DNA from 3 places in the Micromonospora sp. B9E7 genome. Region 1 is predicted to be linked to each of the others. Evidence: riboswitches for the same ligand, from Rfam matches in the RefSeq annotation. Region 1 holds a riboswitch; each other region holds the start of a gene.
What was found. A riboswitch is a leader RNA that binds a small molecule or an ion and turns the genes downstream of it on or off. The one in region 1 is predicted to bind cyclic di-AMP.
Positions count from the first base shown of each region.

Region 1 (3,270 bases):
CCGACGCCGTCGGCGCGCAGGCCGACGCGGCCGGCGAGGGCGAGCAGGCCAGCGGTCGATCAACGTACGTCGACTCGCGCTGACACCGTCCACCCTGCTCAGTGGGGGTCCGGCGCGGCGTGCGGCGACACGCCCGTGGTCGGTGCGCTGAGGTCGGCCCGACGGTAGCGTGGGGTCGTGCTTCCGGTCGCGTTCACCTGTCCGCTGTGGTGGGTGGCGCGCTGGGCGACGCGGGTGCTGACCAGCCTCGCCGTCGTCGCGGCCCTGGCGCTCGGCGCGGGCCCGGCCTCGGCGGCTGTGCCAACTCCGTTCGCCCTCAGCGCACTTCCGGCGACCTGCCCGTCCACCTCCGCGCAGGAGGCCGTGCACGAGGCGCGGACGGCGACCGAGAGCCCCGTCGAGGAGTCTTCCGCGACGTGGTCGGTCGACGCGCGACCCGCGCCGCCCGACGACCAGGCCACCGTCACGAGCGGCCCGCTGCCGGTGCGCGCGGCCGGGGCCGACCGGCTGCCCCTCGCCCACGACCCGAGCAGCCGGGCACCCCGGGCGCCACCCGGGCGCTGAGTCATCGGGACGAGCGTCCCGCCGCCGCGCCTGTCGACCCACCAACTCCGCGCCCCACCGGCCCGTGCTCCGCCGTGGCCGGTGCGGCTCCCCATCGCATTGCTCTCTCCCCGAGGTGCCGACCATGGAGACCGCTGTCTTCTACCAGTTCGTGACCGAGGTGCCGCAGGCCGCCGCCATCTGGTCCACCCTGTTCCTGCTTGCCCTGGGCGTCCTCGCCCTGCTGGTGGCCCGCCCCGAACGGGACCGGCCCTCGGACGATCCGCACCTGGCCGCCCCCACCGCTCGGGAGGTGGCCGCCGCCGAGGCCGTCGACAGGCGCCGGTACGCCGAGGAGGTGGCGGTCGCCGCAGCCGGCGCGGCCAGGACCGCCCAGCGGCGACGTGCTGCCTGGCTGACCGCTCAGGAGGAGATGGAGCGGGCCTGGGGCGGCTACGACGAGGCGGACGCCGCCGCCCGTCGCTTCGCCGGTGCCGGGGCGCTGCCCACCCCGCACACCCCCCGAACCCCGGCCGAGTACGCCGCCCGGGAGCGTTATCTGCACCGGGCGGCGATGGCGGCGTACTGGCGGGGCGACCTGACCATGACGCAGCTCGGCGACGTGTTCGCGCACCGGCGCGGCTGGGACCCCCGGCGGCACCCGGTCGAGCAGGAGGTGCTGCTCAGTCGGGCGATCCGGGACGCGAGGCTGGCCGACTACGAGACCGCCGCGGCCCGGGAGCGGGCTGCCTGGCGGGACGCGGAACTGGCTGCCGACTCGGCGCGCGTCCTTGCCACGGAGGCCTACGCGGCGGCGGCCCGGCTGCGACCGAACCCGCTACCCGCGCGACGAGCGGTGACCGGTGCGTTCCGACCGGCGGTCGTGGCACGGTGGCGGCCGGCCCGCGTGAGTTGAGCCCGATCCGTGACGTGAGCCGGCTCACGTCGACGGGGAATCGGGCGTCCGGCGCGATCGGCACGATTCTTCCGGTGATTCTGGTCGCATTCTCGGCGGCCTGTCCGGTTGTCGCCCGTAGGCGTCACCGCATCCGCTTGTCCCATCGAGTCACGTCATCGGCAATACGCGCAGAAATTGCCGCCACGATTTGGGTTTACGCAGGTGAAGCTGGCTTGGCAGGGTGCGGACGGGCCAGTAGTGTCGTCCCGTCCGGTGCGGTAACCGATCGCAAGAGGCGACGCCGCGCCGACCCGCTCAATCGTGATGAACGAACCGGGGACCCATCAGTAAGTCCGGGGTGAATCCGCGAGCATGGCCCGCGGTAGGGCGATCTTCCCGCCCGAATCCGTCAGCTAACCCGGTAGGCGGTGTCGGAAGGAGTTCCATCCTCGTGCAGCACCTTTCCACCCCTCGGTTGTTCCCTCGCCTCCACGGCGCAGCGGTGCCCCCGCTCATTCGTCCAGTGACGGTGAGCTGACCCCCCGGGTCATCGCCTAACCGCCCGGCCGCGCCGGGCGTTCCCCTGAGCGGTTCACCATCCGCGGACCACGGTCCGCGCGCTGGCGCTTGCCCGGATACCGGTCCGGTCGCCGGTGTGCCGCTCTCCCCCCCGATCCGTGGAGGACCCCGTGAAGCACACCCTGCAGCGTCAGCTCCGCCGCTTCGCCACCGAGCGCCCGTACCAGATCGTTGCCGCCTCCGCCGCGGCCCTCGCGATCGCCACCACCACCGGCGCCCTGCTCACCACCGCCGACGACGCACCCGCCGGCCAGCGCACCGCGACCACGGTCGCCGAGATGCGCAGCGACGTCGCCGCCTCCCGTGGCGAGGTGCGCGAGGCGTCCCCGTCGGCCAGCGCCGCGCCGACCACCGCCGCTCCGGCCACCAGCGCCGCGTCTCCGGCGGCCAAGGCCAACCCCGACCTGACCCGTAAGCCGACGCCGCCGAAGCCACCCGCGACCAAGGTGCTCGACTACGACTACGAGGCGCAGAACACGTACTACAACTGCGGCCCGGCGGCCACCCGTAACGCGCTCAGCGCCACCGGCATCGACCGCACCCAGGAGGAGCTCGGCGCAGAGCTGGGCACCACCGAGATGGGCACCAACTCGGCCGAGGACACCACCCGGGTGCTCAACGCCGAGGTGAAGGGCTCCCCGTACCGGACCCGGATGTTCGCCGGCGCGCCCAGCCCGGCCCAGATGGACCGGCTCCAGGCCGACGTCGTCAAGGCCATCACCGACGGACGCGGCGTGGTCGCGAACGTCGTCGGCGACGCCGTCGACACCGACGGCGGCTGGCACTCCTACGGCGGCGGGCACTACATCGCCGTCGTGGGTTACAAGGACAACGGCCGCACCGTCCGGATCGCCGACTCCGCGAACGCGGCCGACCCGTCGTACTGGATCACCACCATCGACCTGGCCAACTGGATCGCCAGCCGGGGCTACTCCGCCTGACCCAGGCACGCTGACCGCCGCGGGCGCCGTCCCCCACAAGGGGCCGGCGCCCGCGGCGTCTGTGCCGTCAGTAGGCGATGAAGCCGTACAGCGCCAGGTGGTTCGACTTCGTCCCGCCGACCGTGTGGTCGATGGTGGACGACTGCACGCTGCCCTTCACGAAGAGATAATCGATCTTGCTGGAGCCGCTGGTGGCCCTCGACCCGTAGCCGGTCATGCCGAAGCCGCTCAGCGTGCCTGGGGCGATGCCGGTGCGGTTCGCGTCGATGCCCACGACGCGGATCGTGGAGGCGTTCAGCAGGCTGGTCG
Region 1 covers NZ_JBDPLX010000015.1:69,864-73,133, reverse strand. Annotated here, with positions in the region: gene ABGB10_RS22690 (acyltransferase) at 1-83, shown strand, start outside; gene ABGB10_RS22685 (hypothetical protein) at 178-564, shown strand; gene ABGB10_RS22680 (hypothetical protein) at 689-1,459, shown strand; cyclic di-AMP (ydaO/yuaA leader) riboswitch at 1,744-1,884, shown strand; gene ABGB10_RS22675 (C39 family peptidase) at 2,119-2,961, shown strand; gene ABGB10_RS22670 (hypothetical protein) at 3,029-3,270, opposite strand, start outside.

Region 2 (3,270 bases), on a different contig from region 1:
CACAGACCGTCGAGACGCTGCTCGGGCAGTCGCCCGTGCTGGCCGACGAGGTGGCGCAGGGGCGGTGCGCGGTAGTGGGTGTGTCGTACCGGCTCGCCGCCGGAGAGGCCCGCCCGGTGACCGCGGTGCCGGCCGGCTTCACGACCCTGGACACCGACCCGGCCGCGCCTGCCGCCGCCTGACACGACGAGGGCCGCTCCGCGACGCGGAACGGCCCTCGTCGAGGATCCTGCGGGTCAGAGCAGCGACATGTGGACGTGGTCGGTGTGGTTCGACGGCCCGCTGTACGAACTCCAGCCGGTCGCCGGGAACCAGATCTGCCGGTTCCAGATCACGTAGTAGATGCCGAGCCGGTCGGCGTTACGGATGAGGAAGGCGGCGACGTTGTTGCCGTACTTCCGGGTGTCATCGTTGTGCCACGGGGCGAAGCCGCTCTTCTGCAGCGACCAGTCGCAGGCGCGGCCCTTCGGGTGCTCCCACGGCCCGCCGGAGCGGTAGCAGCCGACGAACCGGTTGAAGCCGGCCGCCTTGACCTCCTTGTACGCGTGCAGCGTGCGGGGCGTGACGCAACCGGACGTGGTCGGGTCCTTCTCGCTGCACGACTGCGGCTTCCAGTCACCGTCGGCGGTGCGACCCGGGCCGATCTTGGCGACCTTCGAGGTGGCGTCCACCAGGCCGCCGGTGAAGCCCTTGCCGCCGACGAGGGAGAGCGCCTTGTCCGCCTCGCTCTTCCGCTTCGCCATCAGGGCGGTCTGCTTCTGCTGCTCGCGGACCTCCGCGTCGAGGGCCAGCTTGGCCTGCTCGGCGCGGGCCTTCACCGCGTTGACCTCGGCGAGCTTCTTGCCGTTGACCATGTTCAACTCGTCGAGCAGCGAGGCGCGCTGGACGAACGCGTCGGGGGCCTTGCTCTCCAACAGCATCGCGAGCGCGCCGATGCGGCCGGTCCGGTACGACTGGGCGGCGATCTGCCCGACCTGCGGGGTCAGCGCGTCCAGGTCGGCCCGGGCCCGATCGACCTCCTGCGCCAGATCACCCTGCCGCTTCTTGGATTTGTCCAGTTGGGACTTGGCTGCGGAGTAGTCGCGGTTGGCCTGCTCGATGACGTCGGTGAGTAGCTTCGGCTCACCGTCCTCCTCGTGCCCGGACGGGGTGGGAGTCGTCGGGGCGGCGTGGGCCGGGAGGGGCCCGGCGAGCACGGTCAGTGCGGCGATCACGGCCACCACGGGTGTCATCCAGCGGCGTAGGGGTGCCGTCACAATGTTCCCTTCCGTCGACCGCCGACCGGGTTAGCTGACGGGTTCGGGGCGGAAGTGGCCCCTACCGCTGACGCGGATTCACCCCACGTAACTGGGTCCCCGGCTCGCCGGTTGGCGATTGGGCGGTGGCACCGCAGACGCCGCTTCGCGCCTTCATCGGTGACCGGCAGCGAGGTTACCCGAGAGTCGACCAGGTGAGCTACGCCTGGATGCCTACCAAAAGTGTCATTTCGCCATAGCGTTGAGTGACCAGTGACGTGGTTCTCAGGGTGGAGGCCCGATCTGGTCACGCTGAGGAGTGTCACCATGTCGTATCCGTGCTCCTGTTCGGCTCCGGCCACCGGTCGGCGGCGGTGGATGGGGGTGAGGTCCGCGTCGGGTCCGACTCGTCGGGGTGACCCGTTCGCGGTGAGATCAGTGCGGCCAGTGCCTCCGCCCGGTCCGTCTGCGGTCGCGGAGCGGGAGCGTCGGCGGGCGACGTGGCGTCGGTGCGACCGGCGGCGGTCACCACTGCGGCCAGCCCGGTGGTCAGCGGCACCGCGGCGATCAGGCCGAGGGTGGCGACCGCGCTGCGGACGATCTCCTGTGCGAGGAACTCGCTGGTGAGGATCTGCCCGATCGGCCGCGCGTCGGCGGTGAGCAGGAGCAACAGCGGCAGCGACGCGCCCGCGTACGCCAGGACGATGGTGTTGACAGTGGACGCGATGTGCGCTCGGCCGACCCGGGTTGCCGCACGGTACAGCTGCAACCGGGTCAGCCCAGGGTTGGCGTGCGCCAGCTCGGTGACGGTGGCCGCCTGGGTGACCGTGACATCGTCGAGAACTCCGAGCGATCCGATGATGATTCCGGCGAGCAGCAGGCCGTGCAGGTCCACGTCACCCTGGAACATCGACAGAGTGGTGGCCTCCTCGCTGCCGAAGCCGGTGAGGTGGGCCGCTGCGGTGGCGATGGTGGCGAGCACGCCGGTCAACACCAGGCTGCCCAGGGTGCCGAGCACCGCGACCGAGGTCTGTGCCGTGACCCCGTGCGTCAGGTAGAGCACCACGAACATGATCAGAGCGGCGCCGACCACCGCCACCAGCAGGGGTGACTTCCCCGCGCCGATACCCGGCAGCACGAAGGTGAGCAGGATGGCGAAGCTGGCCGCCAACCCGGCGAGCGCGGCCAGTCCCCGCCACCGACCGAACGCGACGATCGCGGCGGCGAAGACCACCGCCAACCACAGCAGCGGGGTGCCCCGCTGGTGCTCGGCGATGTTCCAGTTGCTGATGGTGGGATCGGTGGGGTCGGTCAGCTCGACCAGGATGATCTCGTCGCCGACCTCGACCCGGGGCGCGCCGGGCCCGTCCGGCACCGGCGTGCGTACCTGCTGGCCGGCCGACGGCCCGTCGTCCACGCGGACGTCGACCGTGCCGCAGCGCCCGTCGCCGACGCGCGGTGTGCCCTCGGGGCTCGACGGCGTCGGCGGGCACGGTTCGGTCACCACCCGGGTCACCGTGCCCGGGTAGCGCGGCACGTCCGCCCCGCCGTCGGACTGCGGTGAGTCGCCGCGCGGCCAGAGGAGCGCCGCCGCGACCACCGTGGCGACGAAGAGGGGCACCACGGTCATGACGAGGATCCGTCGGACCCGGGGCGGGGCGGACGGAGCGGGACGGGTGTGGTCGGAACCCAAGGTGAGACTCCCAACGATCCGGTGCGGGGTACGTGTCAGTGGGCCGGTCGGTTCACCGTCACTGTCGAAACCCGGTGGAAGAGCGCGACCGTTCGCCGGCTGACGACCGCTTGGTCACGGACGGTCAGCGCCGGGCCCGACCGGCCAGCCGCGACGCCACCGTGAGGCGGCGCCGGTGCCCGTTCGTGCCTCGGTCCACGGGGGGTCATCGTGGGGAATGCTAACCAGCGAGCCTGGGGGACGCAGGTCGTGACGGAGTGTCGGTGGCCGAACCGCTCGCGTGGCGGTTCCCGGACCGGCATGTTGGAGACATGCCCGCACCGTCACCGCACGACCCTGGAC
Region 2 covers NZ_JBDPLX010000013.1:60,938-64,207, reverse strand. Annotated here, with positions in the region: gene ABGB10_RS21010 (carbonic anhydrase) at 1-182, shown strand, start outside; gene ABGB10_RS21005 (hypothetical protein) at 237-1,256, opposite strand; cyclic di-AMP (ydaO/yuaA leader) riboswitch at 1,261-1,391, opposite strand; gene ABGB10_RS21000 (YibE/F family protein) at 1,558-2,928, opposite strand.
Region 2: another riboswitch for cyclic di-AMP. It lies ahead of ABGB10_RS21005 (hypothetical protein); the one in region 1 lies ahead of ABGB10_RS22675 (C39 family peptidase).

Region 3 (3,270 bases), on a different contig from region 1:
ATTCACGTGGGCGCAGGTCATGACCACCACCACGGGTCCGTCGCCAATGCCGCACACCAGCACCGGGGGCGACTCTGGGCGGCATTCGGGCTGCTCGCCACCCTGATGGTGGTCGAGGCGGTGACCGCCCTGCACACCGGCTCGCTCGCCCTGCTCTCCGACGCCGGGCACATGTTCACCGACGTGCTCGGCATCGGAATGGCGCTCGCCGCGATCACCGCGACCCGGCGGGCCACCGGTGACCCGCAGCGCACCTTCGGGCTCTACCGACTCGAGGTGCTCGCCGCGCTGGCCAACGCCGTCCTGCTCTCCGGCGTCGCGGTCTACGTGGTGGTCGAGGCGATCCGCCGCTTCGGCGACCCGCACGAGGTCGTCACCGGCCCGATGCTCGTGGTGGCCGTGCTCGGCCTGCTCGCGAACGTCGTCGCCTTCGCCCTGCTCCGCCCCGGCGCGCAGGCGAGCATCAACATCCAGGGCGCCTACCTGGAGGTGCTCGGCGACCTGCTCGGCTCGGTCGGCGTGATCGGCGCGGCGCTGCTCATCACCGTCACCGACTGGTGGTGGGCCGACCCGCTGGTCGCCGTCGCCATCGGCGTGTTCATCCTGCCGCGCACCTGGCGGCTGGCCCGGGCAGCCGTCCGCATCCTGGTGCAGGCCGCACCGGAACACCTCCAGGTGACCGCCGTGCACGACCGGCTGGCCGCGGTCCCCGGCGTGGTCGAGGTGCACGACCTGCACGTCTGGACGCTCACCTCGGGCATGGACGTGGCCTCCGCACACCTGACCATGGAGCCCGGCGCGGAGGTCGGCGCGGTGCTCACCGCCGCGCGTACGGCCCTGCACGACGACTTCCGGATCGAGCACGCGACGTTGCAGATCGAGCCGGGTGCCCCCTCCGGGGCATGCGGCTCCATCGAGTGGTGACGGCGGCTCCCCGTCACGACGCACGCACCGTCCGTCACATTCGCTGCAGCCGCCCCACCGGTACCGGTAGGCTCGGTCCCGGCCGCCACCAGGCGGCGCCTCCCGGCGCCGGTGGTGGTCGTCGCCTAATCGCCCGCACGGGCGAACCGGGGAACCATGTTCCTGGGGTGCATCCGCGTCAGCGGTAGGGATCTTCCGTCCCGAACCCGTCAGCTAACCCGGTCGGCGGCTGACGGAAGGACTGCGCAGTGGCACCAGCACGACCACCTGCCGCCCGACTGGCGGCCCTGATCGTCGCGATGTTCGCCCTCGGCGTCGCGCTCCCGGCCGGCACCGCCTCGGCCGCTCCCCCGACCGGCCAACGGGCCGCCGCACCTGACTCCGACGAAGAGGGCGGCACCCCGGCACTTCGAGCCCAACTCGAGGCCGCCAGCAAGGGCTACCTGGACGCGAAGCGCGCCCTGGACGCCTCCGTGCAGCGGCAGCAGCAGCTCACCACCCAGTTGAAGACCCTCGAGGTCGAGCTCGACCAGCGCAGCGGCAAGGTCGGCGAGATCGCCGGCGTCGCGTACCGCACCGGCCGACTCAGCGCGATGTCGGCGCTGCTCAACAGCGACAGCCCGGAAGGCTTCATGGACCGGGCCGCCGCCCTGGACGCGGTGGCCGCCAACGAGGACCGGGTGCTGCGCGACCTCCTCGCCAGCAAGGACCAGGCCAACCGCACCCGGGTCGCCCTGGACGGTGAGATCAACGAACAACGCAAGCAGGTCGCGGTGATGGCCAAGCGCAAGGAGCAGGCAGAGCGGGCCCTGACCGTCGCCACCGCCCCGAAGCCGCAGACCACCGCCGACACCGACTCCAACCGGGGCACCTCCACCAGCAACGCGAAGGCCGCGCCGCGCAACTCCGACGGCTCCTGGCCGAAGGAGTCGTGCAGCGTCGACGACCCCACGCCGGCCAGCGGCTGCGTCACCCCGCGCACCCTGCACGCCCTCAACCAGGCCAAGGCCGCCGGCTTCACCCGGTACGTCTCCTGCCACCGCAACGGAGGCTCCGGCGAACACCCGAAGGGCCGAGCCTGCGACTTCGCCGCGCAGAAGAGCGGCTTCGGCGGGAACGCCACCGGCGGCGACAAGACGTACGGCAACAACCTGGCCGCGTACTTCATCCGCAACGCCGACCGGCTCGCCGTGCTGTACGTGATCTGGTACCGACAGATCTGGCTGCCCAGCAGCGGGTGGAAGTCGTACAGCGGCGCTAACGGCACGCCGTCCACCGACCACACCAACCACGTACACCTGTCGGTCTACTGACCACCCGTGGCCGGACGTACACCTGATGTCGTCGGTGGTCGGACGACCCGGCCAGGGTCGGCGGGCAGCATCGCGGTATGCCTCGGATCCCACCCACGGCCCGCAAGGGGCTGCTCACCCTGCATCTGGTCACCTCGCTGGGCTGGCTCGGCACCGACCTGGTGCTGCTCACCCTCGGCATCGCCGTGCAGCGGGGTGCCGACCCGGCCGTCTTCTACCCGGTCGGCGCGGTGGTCGGCACCGTCCTGTTCGCGCCGCTGAGCGTCCTGGTCTGGCTGATCGGTGTCGCCAGCGCGTTGCTCACGCCGTGGGGCCTGCTGCGTTACCGGTGGGTGCTGGTCAAGCTCGTGCTCACCACGGTGATGGTCGGACTGGTGCTGTTCCTGCTCACCCCGAACCTGCGACACGCCGGAGCATTGGGCGCCGCCCTGCCCGCACGGGATCGCGCCGACCTGGTGATCGCACCCGCGGTGTCGACCAGCCTCATGATCATCGCGACGGTGCTGTCCACCTACAAGCCGTGGGGCCGGCGGCCGGTCACCCGACCGACCACCGCGAACAGCACCCGCGCCGCCCTGGACCAGGCCGCGACGACGACGCCGCCAGGGTGACCACCTACATCATGATCGCACTGCAACCATGATGTAGTGGCCTCCTGACGCCACGGAGGCCACTACATCCACGATCGAGCGTGACCTTGGCGGCTGCGGACGTTCCGATCCGCTCCCGGTCGGCCGCGCCGGTGTTCGTCCTCAAGATCCGCGCAACATCAGGGATGGTGGTGTCTCCCGCCTGCCGGAGGCAGCAACATCCGAGATGTTGCTGGGATCTTGGGCAGGGCGCAGGGCGCGGGCGCACGGCATGGGCACGAGGCCTGGGGCGTAGGCGGGTCAGGCGGGTCAGGCGGAGGGCGGGGGGTCGGTGGCGCGTTCCAGGGCCGGGCCCAGTCGGGTGGCCAGGGCGAGGTGGGCGGCACGGGCCTGGCGGAACGCGTACCGGAACAGCGGGGTCGGCGCGGTCAGGGTGATCTCGA
Region 3 covers NZ_JBDPLX010000002.1:316,932-320,201, forward strand. Annotated here, with positions in the region: gene ABGB10_RS04150 (cation diffusion facilitator family transporter) at 7-924, shown strand; cyclic di-AMP (ydaO/yuaA leader) riboswitch at 1,037-1,168, shown strand; gene ABGB10_RS04155 (hypothetical protein) at 1,224-2,237, shown strand; gene ABGB10_RS04160 (hypothetical protein) at 2,315-2,848, shown strand; gene ABGB10_RS04165 (SRPBCC family protein) at 3,137-3,270, opposite strand, start outside.
Region 3: another riboswitch for cyclic di-AMP. It lies ahead of ABGB10_RS04155 (hypothetical protein); the one in region 1 lies ahead of ABGB10_RS22675 (C39 family peptidase).